2 linked regions of the Chelativorans sp. AA-79 genome follow. The protein of the gene in region 1 interacts with the protein of each later gene in a pairwise test. Links are inferred from orthologs where the notes say so. Each region holds a gene or a part of one and is shown on either strand. Other genes may lie near its edges.

What was found. Proteins that work in one complex are often made in the same cells at the same time.
Region 2: the proteins of eno (region 1) and rpe interact in binary tests that used the Escherichia coli proteins (3 or more experiments, as listed by UniProt). The link is inferred for Chelativorans sp. AA-79 from one-to-one orthologs.

What each region holds. Positions count from the first base shown.
Region 1 is NZ_CP120361.1:2,777,648-2,785,826, reverse strand. The notes cover bases 5,380-8,179. They hold eno (phosphopyruvate hydratase), read right to left. Parts: upstream 7,517-8,179; coding sequence 6,242-7,516; downstream 5,380-6,241. Other genes in these bases: kdsA (3-deoxy-8-phosphooctulonate synthase), read right to left, coding at 7,612-8,179; PVE73_RS13505 (septum formation initiator family protein), read right to left, coding at 5,845-6,168; pdhA (pyruvate dehydrogenase (acetyl-transferring) E1 component subunit alpha), read right to left, coding at 5,380-5,616. Also shown: lpdA (dihydrolipoyl dehydrogenase), read right to left, coding at 1-990; PVE73_RS13525 (SGNH/GDSL hydrolase family protein), read right to left, coding at 1,006-1,644; PVE73_RS13520 (pyruvate dehydrogenase complex dihydrolipoamide acetyltransferase), read right to left, coding at 1,726-3,096; PVE73_RS13515 (pyruvate dehydrogenase complex E1 component subunit beta), read right to left, coding at 3,109-4,506; more of pdhA, read right to left, coding at 4,522-5,379. UniProt on the Escherichia coli protein: Catalyzes the reversible conversion of 2-phosphoglycerate (2-PG) into phosphoenolpyruvate (PEP). It is essential for the degradation of carbohydrates via glycolysis.
Region 2 is NZ_CP120361.1:3,506-8,122, forward strand. Bases 46-2,878 are described here. They hold rpe (ribulose-phosphate 3-epimerase), read right to left. Parts: upstream 1,882-2,878; coding sequence 1,210-1,881; downstream 46-1,209. Other genes in these bases: recF (DNA replication/repair protein RecF), read left to right, coding at 46-413; PVE73_RS00020 (molybdopterin-synthase adenylyltransferase MoeB), read left to right, coding at 445-1,206; PVE73_RS00030 (carbon monoxide dehydrogenase subunit G), read right to left, coding at 1,929-2,402; PVE73_RS00035 (IlvD/Edd family dehydratase), read left to right, coding at 2,531-2,878. Also shown: more of recF, read left to right, coding at 1-45; more of PVE73_RS00035, read left to right, coding at 2,879-4,333; PVE73_RS00040 (GyrI-like domain-containing protein), read right to left, coding at 4,367-4,617. UniProt on the Escherichia coli protein: Catalyzes the reversible epimerization of D-ribulose 5-phosphate to D-xylulose 5-phosphate.

The DNA of each region.
Region 1 (8,179 bases):
GATCGCATAGATACCCGGCACGTTCGTCCCGCCGTAGCCGTCGACGGCGACAGTCCCGCGCTCGACCTTCACGCCGAGTTCCTCAAGTCCGAGATTCTCGACATTGCCCTGCACGCCGACAGCGGAGATCAGGCGATCGGCGGTGATCTTCTCCACCCTCCCGTCCTTCATCTCCACATGTGCCGACACCTGATTCGTGCCCTTCTCCACCTTTGTAACCTTGGCTTCGACGTGGAACTTGATCCCCTGCTTCTCGAGCTGGCGGCGGGCGAGTTTGGAAATCTCGGCGTCCTCCACGGGCAGAATCTGGGGGAGGAGTTCCACAACCGTCACATCTGCGCCTATGGTGCGGTAAAAGCTGGCGAATTCGATGCCGATGGCTCCCGAACCCATCACGATGAGCGATTTGGGAATGTCCTTCGGCACCATCGCCTCGAAATAGGTCCAGATCAGCTTGCCGTCCGGCTCGATTCCCGGCAGGACCCGAGGCCGCGCACCCGTGGCGAGGATGATGTGCCTGGCCTTATACGTGCCTTCGGCCAGCGTGCTCTTCGGCGCCGGCGGTTGAGGCTCCATGGGTTTCTTGCTGGACTTCGATACGACGATCTCGCCTGGCTCGTTGCCCTTCGAAGCCTTGGAAATTTTCGCTTCTCCCCAGATGATGTCGACCTTGTTCTTCTTCATGAGGAAGCTGACGCCATTGTTGAGCCGACCCGAGACCTTGCGGGAACGCTCGACCACCGCGGCGGGATCGGGCTTGATCGAGCCGTCGAGCTTCAGGCCGTAATCTCCAGCGTGCTGGGCATAGTGCAGGATCTCCGCCGACCGCAGCAACGCCTTGGTGGGAATGCAGCCCCAGTTGAGGCAGATGCCGCCCAAGTGCTCGCGCTCGACGATCGCGGTCTTGAAGCCCAGTTGGGCCGACCGCACGGCCGTGACATAGCCGCCCGGACCGGAGCCGATGATGATGACGTCGTAGGTATCAGCCACGCAAAACTCCTTCGATCACAATCCGAGCGCCTGCCGGACCACCGGCTCCAGGCCAGTGCCGATGGCGCGCGTGTTTTCCGCATCCAGGTGGACGCCGTCGATGGATGTCGTCTTCGCCACCGTACCGGCATCGAAAAAGCCGCATCCGACCTGCTGCGCCAGCGCGGCATAGAGCGGCGCGAGCTTCCGCGATTCGGCGACGCCGCCTTCGAACATGGCGGCGAAATCGCTGTTCTCGGTCGCGCACAGCGGCGGCGGCGCAACAAGGAGGATCGCCGGCACCTTGTAGTCGAAGGAATAAGGGTGCCCACGGATAATCTGGATGAGCCGCTCCATTCCTTGCTTGGCGCCGATGGCGCGCCCGCAAACGAACGGCTTCATGTCGTTGGTCCCCAGCATGATGATGACGAGATCGAGCGGGGCGTGGGTCGCAAGGAGAGTGGGCAGGATGCGCGCGCCGTTCCGGTCCGCGCCTGCGACCCAATCGTCAAAAGCCGTCGTGCGGCCGCCGAGCCCCTCGGCAATCACCCGGGCCTCATCCCCAAGGCGCGCCTGCAACACCGACGGCCAACGATCCTCATAGGGATGCCTGCCGGGGTCTTCGGCATTGTGGCCGAAGGTCAGCGAGTCGCCGTAACAAAGGATGTTCTTCATGGACGCGACCTTTCCAACTCCCCCAAACCGCCTTTCGGCGGCTGTCCACCCTCCCCGCAAGGGGGAGGGACAAGCCGGCACCTAGACCAGCATTCCGAACGGGTTCTCGATCAGCTTCTGGAACGCCACGAGCAGTTCCGCCCCCAATGCCCCGTCCACCGCACGGTGGTCGGTCGAAAGCGTCACGGACATGATGGTGGCGGCCTTGATCTCGCCGTTCTTCACGACAGCCCGCTCCTCGCCGGTGCCGACCGCCAGGATCGTCGCATGCGGAGGGTTGATCACGGCGGCAAAGTCCTTGATGCCGAACATGCCGAGATTGGAAACGGCCGTCGTGCCGCCCTGGTATTCCTCCGGCTTCAGCTTGCGGTTGCGGGCGCGCCCGGCGAGGTCCTTCATCTCGTTGGAGATGACGGACAGCGTCTTCTCGTCCGCCCGGCGGACAATGGGTGTTATCAGCCCGCCAGGGATCGACACTGCCACGCCGACATCGGCATGCTTGTGCTTGACCATCGCGCTCTCGGTCCACGAGACGTTCGCCTCCGGCACCGCCTTGAGCGCCAGCGCCATCGCCTTGATGATCATGTCGTTGACGGAAAGCTTGTAGCCGGGCTTCTCGCCGTCCTCGGTCTTCACCACCGGGGCGGCGTCGTTGAGTTGCTTGCGGAGCGCCAACAGCGCATCGATCTCGCAGTCCAGCGTGAGATAGAAATGCGGGATCGTGCTCTTCGCCTCCACCAGCCTGCGCGCGATCGTCTTGCGCATGCCATCGTGCGGGACGAGTTCGTAGGAGCCTTCCTCGAAGAGCTTGAGCACCGCCTCGTCCGACATGGGCTTCGGAGCCGGCGCCGGTGCCTCGGGCGCCCTGGCGGACGGAGCGCCCTTTTCGATGGCGGTCTCGACATCCGCCTTCACCACCCGGCCGTGCGGGCCGGAGCCGGAGACCGCGGCAAGATCGAGGCCAGCATCCTTGGCGATGCGGCGGGCGAGCGGCGAGGCGAAGACGCGGCCATCCTTCGTGCCGGCCGCAGGCGCTTTCACCGGTTCAGCGGCCGTGGGGGCAGGTCCGGTCGCCGCTTCGCCATTCCCTACCGGCTGCCTTGCCGGCGCTTCCTGTGGAGCAGCAGGCGCTTCCGTCTTCTTCGCCTCCGACTTCGGCGCGGCTTCAGCGCCGTTGCCGGCAGCCTTGGCCGCCTCCGCCACATCCTCGCCTTCTTCAGCCAGAACGGCGATCAGCGCGTTCACCTTCACGCCCTCCGTACCCTCCGGTACGACGATCTTGGCGACGGTACCCTCGTCGACGGCCTCCACCTCCATGGTGGCCTTGTCGGTCTCGATCTCGGCGATCACGTCGCCGGCCGAAACGCTGTCCCCCTCCTTGACGAGCCACTTGGCGAGATTGCCCTCCTCCATGGTGGGCGAGAGGGCCGGCATGGTGATCTGAATCGGCATCTGCTCTCCTCCTCAGGCCCGGTAGGTGACGGCTTTCACCGCCTCGACGACCTCTGCGACGCTGGGCAGCGCCAGCTTCTCCAGATTGGCGGCATAGGGCATCGGCACATCCTTGCCCGCGATCGTGATGACAGGCGCGTCGAGATGGTCGAACGCGCGTTGCATCACCTGGCTGGCGATGAAGTCGCCGACGGAGGACTGCGGGAATCCCTCCTCCACGGTGACCAGCCGGTTGGTCTTCTTCACCGATTCGATCACCGTATCGAGATCCATCGGCCGGATGGTCCTCAAATCGATGATCTCGACGTCGATGCCCATCCCGCGCAGTTCCTCCTCGGCCTTGACCGCGTAGGTCATGCCGATCCCGAAGGAGACGATGGTGGCATCCTTGCCGCTCTTGTGAATGCGCGCCTTGCCGATCGGCAGCACGAAATCGTCGAGCTTCGGCACCTCGAAACTCTGACCGTAGAGGATTTCGTTCTCGAGGAAGATGATCGGATTGGGATCGCGGATCGCGGCCTTCAGCAAGCCCTTCGCGTCGGCCGCCGTGTAGGGCATCACGACCTTGAGACCGGGTATGTGGCTGTACCAGGCCGCATAGTCCTGGCTGTGCTGGGCGGCCACGCGCGCGGCAGCACCATTCGGGCCGCGGAAGACGATGGAAGCGCCCATCTGCCCGCCAGCCATGTAGAGGGTCTTGGCGGCCGAGTTGACGAGTTGGTCCATCGCCTGCATCGCGAAATTGAAGGTCATGAACTCGACGATGGGCTTCAAGCCCGCGAAGGCGGCGCCGATACCCACGCCGGCGAAACCGTGCTCGGTGATCGGCGTGTCGATGACGCGTTTGTCGCCGAACTCCTGCAGCAGGCCCTGGGTGACCTTGTAGGCGCCCTGATATTCGGCGACCTCCTCGCCCATGACGAAGACGTCCCCGTCGCGGCGCATCTCCTCGGCCATAGCGTCACGCAACGCCTCGCGCACAGTCGCCTGCACCATCTCCGTGCCCTCGGGTATGTCGGGGTCGGGCGGCATGGGCTGGGTGGCGGCTTTGGGTGCCGCGGCCGGCTGCGGCGTGGGCTCGGTCTTCTGCGACGCCGGCTCCTCGGCGGGCGGCTGCGCCTGGGCGGGCGGAGCGGCTTCGGCCTGCCCGATCTCGTCGGCGCTCTCGCCGTCGGCGAGCAGCACGGCGATGGGCGTGTTCACGCGCACGCCCTGCGCGCCCTCGTCGACCAGGATCTTGCCGATCGTCCCCTCGTCGATGGCTTCCACTTCCATGGTGGCCTTGTCTGTCTCGATCTCGGCGATCACATCGCCGGGCGCGACCTTGTCACCTTCCTTCTTCAGCCATTTGGCGAGGTTGCCCTCCTCCATGGTCGGAGAGAGAGCAGGCATGAGAATTTGCGTGGGCATAGGTGCACTCCCCCCTTAAAGCACGATGTCGGTATAGAGCTCGGACGGATCCGGCTCGGGATCGGACTGCGCGAAATCCGCCGCACCGGCAACGATGTCGCGCACCTCCTTGTCCACGCCCTTCAGTTCGTCCTCGCTCGCCCACTTCTTGTCCAGGAGTCGCTTGCGCACCTGCTCGATCGGGTCATGCTCGGAGCGCATCTTCTGCACTTCATCCTTGGACCGGTATTTCGCCGGATCCGACATCGAGTGCCCGCGATAGCGGTAGGTCTGCATCTCCAGAATGATCGGCCCCTTGCCGGAACGGCACCACTCCACCGCCATGTCGCCGGCCGCCTTCACTGCGCGCACGTCCATGCCGTCGACCTGGATGCCGGGGATTTTAAAGGAGAGGCCGCGATGGGCGAAATTGGTCTCGGCCGAGGAGCGCGAGACGGCCGTGCCCATGGCATAGCGGTTGTTCTCGATGATGTAGACGACCGGCAGCTTCCACAGCGATGCCATGTTGAAGCTTTCGTAGACCTGGCCCTGGTTGGCCGCGCCATCGCCGAAATAGGTAACGGAGACGCTGTCATTGCCGCGATAACGATTGGCAAGCGCGAGCCCCGTGCCGAGCGGCACCTGCGCGCCGACGATGCCGTGGCCGCCGTAGAAATGCTTCTCCTTGGAGAACATGTGCATGGAACCGCCCTTGCCTTTGGAGTAGCCTCCGCGGCGCCCCGTCAGCTCCGCCATCACGCCGCGCGGATCCATGCCGGTCGCCAGCATATGGCCATGATCACGGTAGCCGGTGATGACCTGATCGCCCTCCTTCATCGTCATCTGCATACCGATGACGACGGCTTCCTGGCCTATATAGAGATGGCAGAAGCCGCCGATGAAACCCATTCCGTAGAGCTGGCCGGCCTTCTCCTCGAATCGTCGGATAAGTAGCATCTCGCGCAAGGCGAGGAGCTCACGCTCCTTGTCGAACTCCTCAGGGGCGGGCGCGCTCAAGTGAGGCGTTTCGGTCACCGTCGTCGCCGGCGCCTTGGCGGCAGCACTCCTGGATTTGGCGGGTGATTTTGCAGAAGTCGATTTGGATGAGGTTCTCGTGGCGGCTCTCGCCATCTATTTCGCTCCCTAGATCGTCTCGGCGTCAGGCAGGCCCGATCGGCCCGGCATATTGCCGCAGGACCTCCATGTAGTCCACGGCAGGAGTCCGTCTACAGCACGGTTCCTCCCTCGCGACTGGAAGCTATCACGTCGCAAGCGACGGCGCCACGCGATTTATGCATGGCAGCTATGCCGGCTAACTTATTACTCCGGCTATCTATTTTTGGATTAACTGGATTTCGGTTAATACGCTGTCGGTCTGCGGAAAATCACGATTTCGTTTTCCTTCGCGAAGTTCAGTGACCTGCGAGCCTGCTCGTCGAGCATGTCCTTCTCGATGGTCCCGCCGGCGAGAAGGCTGAGCCGCTCCTCGAGCTTCCCGCGCGTTTCGCGCAGCCCGTCCAGTTCAGCTTCGAGCGTCGCGACACGCGCCTCGAGCCTGTCCTTGGCGTTGAGCCCGTAGGTGCCTTGATAGGCATGGAAACCGAAATAGGAGAGCACGACTGCGGTGATCGCTGGAACGATCAACCGGCCCGTGTTGCGGCGTTTATGATGGCGGGTCCACATGCGACGAATTCCCTTTCGCCGCATGTGACCACAGCTTGCTTAATGGACGGTTATCCGTCCCTCCCGATACGGCTCATCCGCGCAGGATGGAGCGGCCGGCATAGCGGGCGGCGCGCCCGAGCTGCTCCTCGATGCGGATGAGCTGGTTGTACTTCGCCAACCGGTCGGATCGGGCGAGCGAACCCGTCTTGATCTGCCCGCAATTGGTGGCGACGGCGAGGTCTGCGATGGTGGAATCCTCCGTCTCGCCGGAGCGGTGCGACATCACGGCGGTGTAGGCGGCCTTGTGTGCGGTTTCCACCGCCTCCAAGGTCTCGGTGAGGCTGCCGATCTGATTGACCTTGACGAGGATCGAATTGGCAATGCCCATATTGATCCCGTCCTTGAGGCGCGCGGCATTGGTGACGAAGAGATCGTCGCCCACAAGCTGCACCTTGCCACCGATGAGGTCTGTCAGCACCTTCCAGCCCTCGAAATCGTCCTCGGCCATGCCGTCTTCGATGGAGATGATGGGATAGTCGCCGGCGAGCTTCGCCAGATATTCGGCCTGCGCCTTCGCGTCGCGCGTCTGCCCCTCGCCTTCATAGACATATTTGCCGTCCTTGAAGAACTCGGTCGCAGCACAATCGAGCGCGATCGCCACCTCCTCGCCCGGCTTGAAGCCCGCCTTCTCGACGGAGGCCGTGATGAAGTCGAGCGCGGCCTTGGCGTCCTTCAGATTGGGCGCGAAACCACCTTCGTCGCCCACATTGGTGTTGTGGCCGGCGGCCTTCAGCCCCGATTTCAGGGTGTGGAAGATTTCCGAGCCCCAGCGCACCGCATCGCGCAGCGTCTCCGCGCCGACGGGCATGACCATGAATTCCTGGAAGTCGATCGGATTGTCCGCATGTGCACCGCCATTGATGATGTTCATCATCGGCACCGGCAGGGTGTGCGCTGCCGCACCCCCCACATAGCGGTAGAGCGGCAGGCCGGAAGCGGCGGCAGCCGCCTTCGCGACCGCAAGGGAAACGCCGAGGATCGCGTTGGCACCGAGCCGGCTCTTGTTGGGCGTGCCGTCGAGCTCGATCATCGCGCGGTCGACATGGATCTGGTCCTCCGCCTCCAGGCCCCCGACCGCCTCGAAGATCTCGCCGTTCACGGCCTCGACGGCGCGCATCACGCCCTTGCCGAGATAACGCGTGCCGCCGTCGCGCAGTTCGACGGCTTCGTGTGCTCCGGTTGAAGCCCCGGAGGGAACCGCGGCGCGGCCGAACGAGCCGTCCTCCAGGACCACATCGACCTCGACGGTGGGATTGCCGCGGCTGTCGAGGATTTCACGTCCGACGATGTCGACAATGGCAGTCATGGATACTGTCCTCCGGCTTGGGTTGGAGCGTGGAAAGGTCGCGCCCCTCTTATCCTACGCGGCAAAAAAGACAATGCGTGTGACGCGCGAAGCGCTCAACCGGCCTTCGCTATCCGGTCAAAGGCCATCAGCCGTCCCAGAAGGGCCGGGAGCTTGTCCAGAGGCACCATGTTCGGCCCGTCGGAGGGCGCCTTGTCGGGATCCTGGTGTGTCTCGATGAAGACGCCGGCCACGCCGACGGCGACCGCCGCCCGCGCCAGCGTTTCCACGAAGCGCCGCTCGCCGCCCGACGAACTCCCCTGCCCGCCCGGCTGCTGCACCGAATGGGTGGCATCGAAGATCACCGGCGCGCCGATCTCGGCCATCAGCGGAAGCGCGCGCATGTCGGAGACCAGCGTGTTGTAGCCGAAGGAGACACCCCGCTCGGTGGTGAGCACGTTCAGATTGCCGGAATCCGTGATCTTGGCCACGACGTTCTTCATGTCCCAGGGGGCGAGGAACTGACCCTTCTTCACGTTCACGGCCTTGCCGGTCTTGGCCGCGGCGACCAGCAGGTCCGTCTGCCGGCAGAGGAAGGCCGGGATCTGCAGCACATCCACGACATCCGCGACGATGCCGCACTGTTCTTCCGTATGGATATCGGTCAGTACCGGAACGCCCAGT
Region 2 (4,617 bases), 2.8 Mb from region 1 along the record:
CCGCTGTCGACGTGGAGGAGGAATTCCGCGCCCGCCTGCGTGATGAACGAGCGCGCGACCGCGCGGCGGGACGCGCGCTCGAAGGACCGCACCGGAGCGAGCTTCTGGTACGCCACGCGCCCAAGGACATGCCGGCCGAAAGCTGTTCGACGGGCGAGCAGAAGGCGCTGCTCGTGGGACTGGTGCTCGCCCACGCGCGGCTGACGGCGGAACTGTCGGGCATGACGCCGGTCCTCCTGCTCGACGAGATTTCCGCTCATTTCGATGCCGACCGGCGGACCGCTCTCTTCGATATTCTCGAAGACCTCAACTGCCAGGCCTTCATGACCGGCACGGAGCCAACGCTTTTCTCCAGCCTCGATGGCCGGGCACAGTTTCTCACCGTATCCGGCGGCACGATTGAGCCGGCCTGACATCCCCGAGCGCAGGCGCTATGGTTCGCCCATGAGTGATGCCATTCTTTCCGATGAAGAGCTGGAGCGCTATGCGCGCCACATCGTGCTGCCGGAGATCGGCGGGGCGGGTCAGCAGAAGCTGAAGCGCGCGCGGGTCCTGGTGCTCGGTGCAGGCGGGCTCGGCGCGCCGGTGCTGCAATATCTGGCGGCAGCGGGCGTGGGCGCGCTCGGCATCGTGGATGATGACCGCGTCTCGCTATCGAACCTGCAGCGCCAGGTCATCCATCCGACCGAGGCTGTCGGCGCACTGAAGGCCGAGAGTGCCGGGGCGGCGATCGCGCAGTTGAACCCGCATGTGACGGTGGAAACGCATTTGCTCCGCCTCCACTCCGAAAACGCCGGGCCGCTCATCGCCCGCTACGACGTGGTGGTGGACGGCTCGGACAATTTCGAGACACGCTATGTGCTTGCCGACGCGTGTGCCGAGGCGCGGGTGCCGCTGGTGACGGCGGCGGTGGGGCGCTTCGACGGTTCCCTCACCGTGCTCAAGCCCTATGAGGCAGGGGCGGATGGCAAGCCGTTCCCTTCCTATCGCGACCTCTTCCCGGAAGCCCCCCCGCCGGGGCTTGTGCCCACCTGCGCCGAAGCCGGAATCGTCGGAGCGCTGACGGGCGTCATGGGCACGCTGCAAGCCATGGAAGCCATCAAGCTCGTCACCGGCATCGGTGAGCCGCTGGTAGGGCGCCTCCTTCTCTATGACGGGCTCGCCGCCCGGTTCGAAACGGTGCGCTACGGCCCGAAGCGGGGCTGATGGCTATACCGCCGCCTTCCTCAGCGCCTCGATGTTCCGGCGATAGGCGGCTTCGCCTTGTCCCTTGAAGATCGAGGAGCCTGCGACCAGAACATTGGCGCCCGCGGCGACCACGGCGCCCGCATTTTCGGTGGAAATGCCACCATCCACCTCGATATCGATCGGGCGGGCGCCGACCATCACCCGTACGCGGCGAATCTTCTCCAGGATGGCCGGAACGAAGGCTTGGCCGCCGAAGCCGGGATTGACTGTCATGATCAGAACGAGATCCACGTCATCGAGCACATATTCCAAAGCGCTTTCCGGCGTCGCCGGGTTGAGCGACACGCCCGCTTTCTTGCCGAGCCTCCTGATCGTCTGCAGCGAACGGTGAAGGTGGGGGCCGGCTTCAGCATGCACAGTGAGGATGTCGCAGCCCGCCTCCGCAAAGGCGGCTAGGTACGGATCGGCCGGCGAGATCATCAGGTGACAGTCGAAGATTTTGTCCGTGCGGTCGCGGATCGCCTTCACCACCGGCGGGCCGAAGGTGATATTGGGCACGAAATGCCCGTCCATGACATCGAGATGGATCCAGTCCGCGCCTGCCGCGGCGACTGACGCCACCTCGTCGCCCAGACGCGAGAAGTCGGAGGCGAGGATGGATGGTGCGATGGTGATCGGCCGGCTGGCGCTCATGGCAGTTCCTTCTTCGGCGGATTGCACCGCCCATTCCTGATCTCGTGTCAGGCGCTCTCGGCCTCTTCCGCGTCGCCGCTTACACGCGCGTTGAAGTCCGCGAAGAATTGCGAGGCGAGCTTCTTGGAGGTGGATTCGATCAGGCGCCCGCCGAGCTGGGCCATCTTGCCGCCCACATCTGCCTTGGCTTGATAGGAGAGGATGGTCGCGTCCGGCCCGTCCTCCTTGAGCGAGACATCCGCGCCACCCTTGGCGAACCCGGCCACCCCGCCCTTGCCTTCGCCGGAGATGGTGTAGGAGCGGGGCGGGTTGAGATTGGTAAGTTCCACCCCGCCATTGAAGCGCGCCTTGATCGGGCCGATCTTGAGCGAGACGACCGCCGCAAACTCGGTATCGGACTTCTTCTCAAGCGATTGGCAGCCGGGGATACAGTCTTTCAGCACTTCCGGGTCATTCAGCGCGCGCCACACCGTTTCGACCGGTGCCGCGATACGCTCCTCTCCTTCGATGACCATCGCCATGGCTCGTCCCTCCAGTGAATTTCTGTTCTTGGCTAGCCCAGCGGAGACCGCTTGTCCATCCGGGTACTCTTGCCGCTTCGGGCGTGATGCAATATCCGTTGACGGCAACCAAAAGGCTCAAGAGATCAATGACCCAAGGCAGCGGAAAAAGGCGGCTTCGTTCACAGGACTGGTTCGACAATCCCGGCAATCCTGGCATGACGGCGCTCTATCTGGAACGCTATCTGAATTATGGCCTGACACGGCACGAATTGCAGTCGGGCAAGCCGCTGATCGGTATCGCGCAGACCGGCTCCGACCTTTCCCCCTGCAACCGGCACCATCTGGAACTTGCCAAGCGCGTGCGCGCCGGCATCGAGGCCGCGGGCGGCATTCCGTTCGAATTCCCTTGCCATCCCATCCAGGAGACCGGCAAGCGCCCGACGGCCTCGCTCGACCGGAACCTGAGCTATCTCTCGCTGGTCGAGGTGCTTTACGGCTATCCCCTCGACGGCGTGGTGCTGACCATCGGCTGCGACAAGACCACGCCGGCCCTGCTGATGGCAGCCGCGACCGTCGACATTCCGGCTATCGCGCTTTCCGTCGGGCCGATGCTCAACGGGTGGTATGGCGGCCGGCGCGTCGGCTCCGGCACCATCGTCTGGGAGGCGCGCGAAAGGCTCGCCGCCGGCGAGATCAACTACGAGCAGTTCATGGACCTTGCCGCTGCCTCCGCGCCGTCCGTGGGGTTCTGCAACACAATGGGGACCGCCTCCACCATGAACTCGCTGACGGAAGCGCTCGGTATGCAGCTTCCGGGCTCGGCCGCAATCCCGGCTCCCTACCGCGAGCGCGGCCAGATGGCCTATGATACGGGCCGCCGTATCGTAGAGATGGTTCATGAGGACCTGAAGCCATCGGACATCATGACACGCGAGGCTTTCGAGAACGCCATCGTGGTTAATTCCGCCATCGGCGGCTCCACCAATGCGCCGATTCATCTGAACGCCGTCGCCAGGCATTTGGGCGTTCCGCTCGACAATGACGACTGGCAGAAGATCGGACATCACGTTCCGCTGCTCGTGAACCTGCAGCCCGCAGGCGAATTCCTGGGAGAGGATTTCCATCGCGCCGGCGGCGTGCCGGCGGTCGTGGCGGAACTGATGAAGGCAGACCTTCTGCCCAACCCCGACATCGGGACGGTGAACGGCCGCACGCTGCACGAGAACTGCGGGACTGCGGTAACGATCGACGCAAATGTGATCCGCCCCGTCTCCAGCCCGCTCAAGCAGAGTGCTGGTTTCATCAACCTGAAGGGCAATCTTTTCGATAGCGCGATCATGAAGACCAGCGTGATCTCGGAGGAGTTCCGGACCCGCTATCTCTCGAACCCGAACGATCCTGAGGCTTTCGAAGGCAGGGCGATCGTCTTCGACGGGCCAGAGGATTACCACCACCGCATCGATGATCCTGCCCTGGAAATAGACGAGTATTGCCTGCTGGTGATGCGCGGCACGGGGCCGGTCGGCTATCCGGGCGCCGCCGAGGTGGTGAACATGCGCCCGCCGGATTATCTCATCAAGAAGGGCGTGCATTCGCTACCCTGCATCGGCGATGGCCGGCAGTCCGGCACGTCGGCTTCACCTTCCATCCTGAATGCCTCGCCGGAAGCGGCGGTGGGCGGCGGCTTGGCCCTGCTCAGAACCGGCGACCGCATCCGCATCGATTTGAAGACCGGCAGCGCCGACATGTTCGTGAGCAAGGAGGAGTTGGAAAGACGCCGCGCAGCCCTCGAGGAGGCGGGCGGCTACCGCTATCCGGAACATCAGACGCCTTGGCAGGAGATCCAGCGCTCAATGGTGGAGCAGCTTTCAGACGGCATGGTGCTGAAGCCGGCGACCGCCTATCGGCACATTGCCCGGGAAAAGGGCACGCCGCGCGACAATCACTGAGCGCGCGGCACAGATTTCCCCGTTCCTGCTGGCTCAGTCAGCCAGCTTGATCGTGATCTCGGTTTCCCACTTGGAGGAGTCTGGCTCTGTAGCCGGATCGGTCAAATAGACTTCCATCCGGCAGGCGAAGCGCTCGCCGGCGGGCGTCTGTTCGCTGTCCCACCGGATTCCGTTCTCCTTGCCCCAGCCGATCAGGGCTGCATTGGCCTGGTAGAGGCCATCACCGGAGTCGCCATAGGGGCCGCGATAGAGGATGGTGGCGTAACGCCCTGAGGGAAGGACAC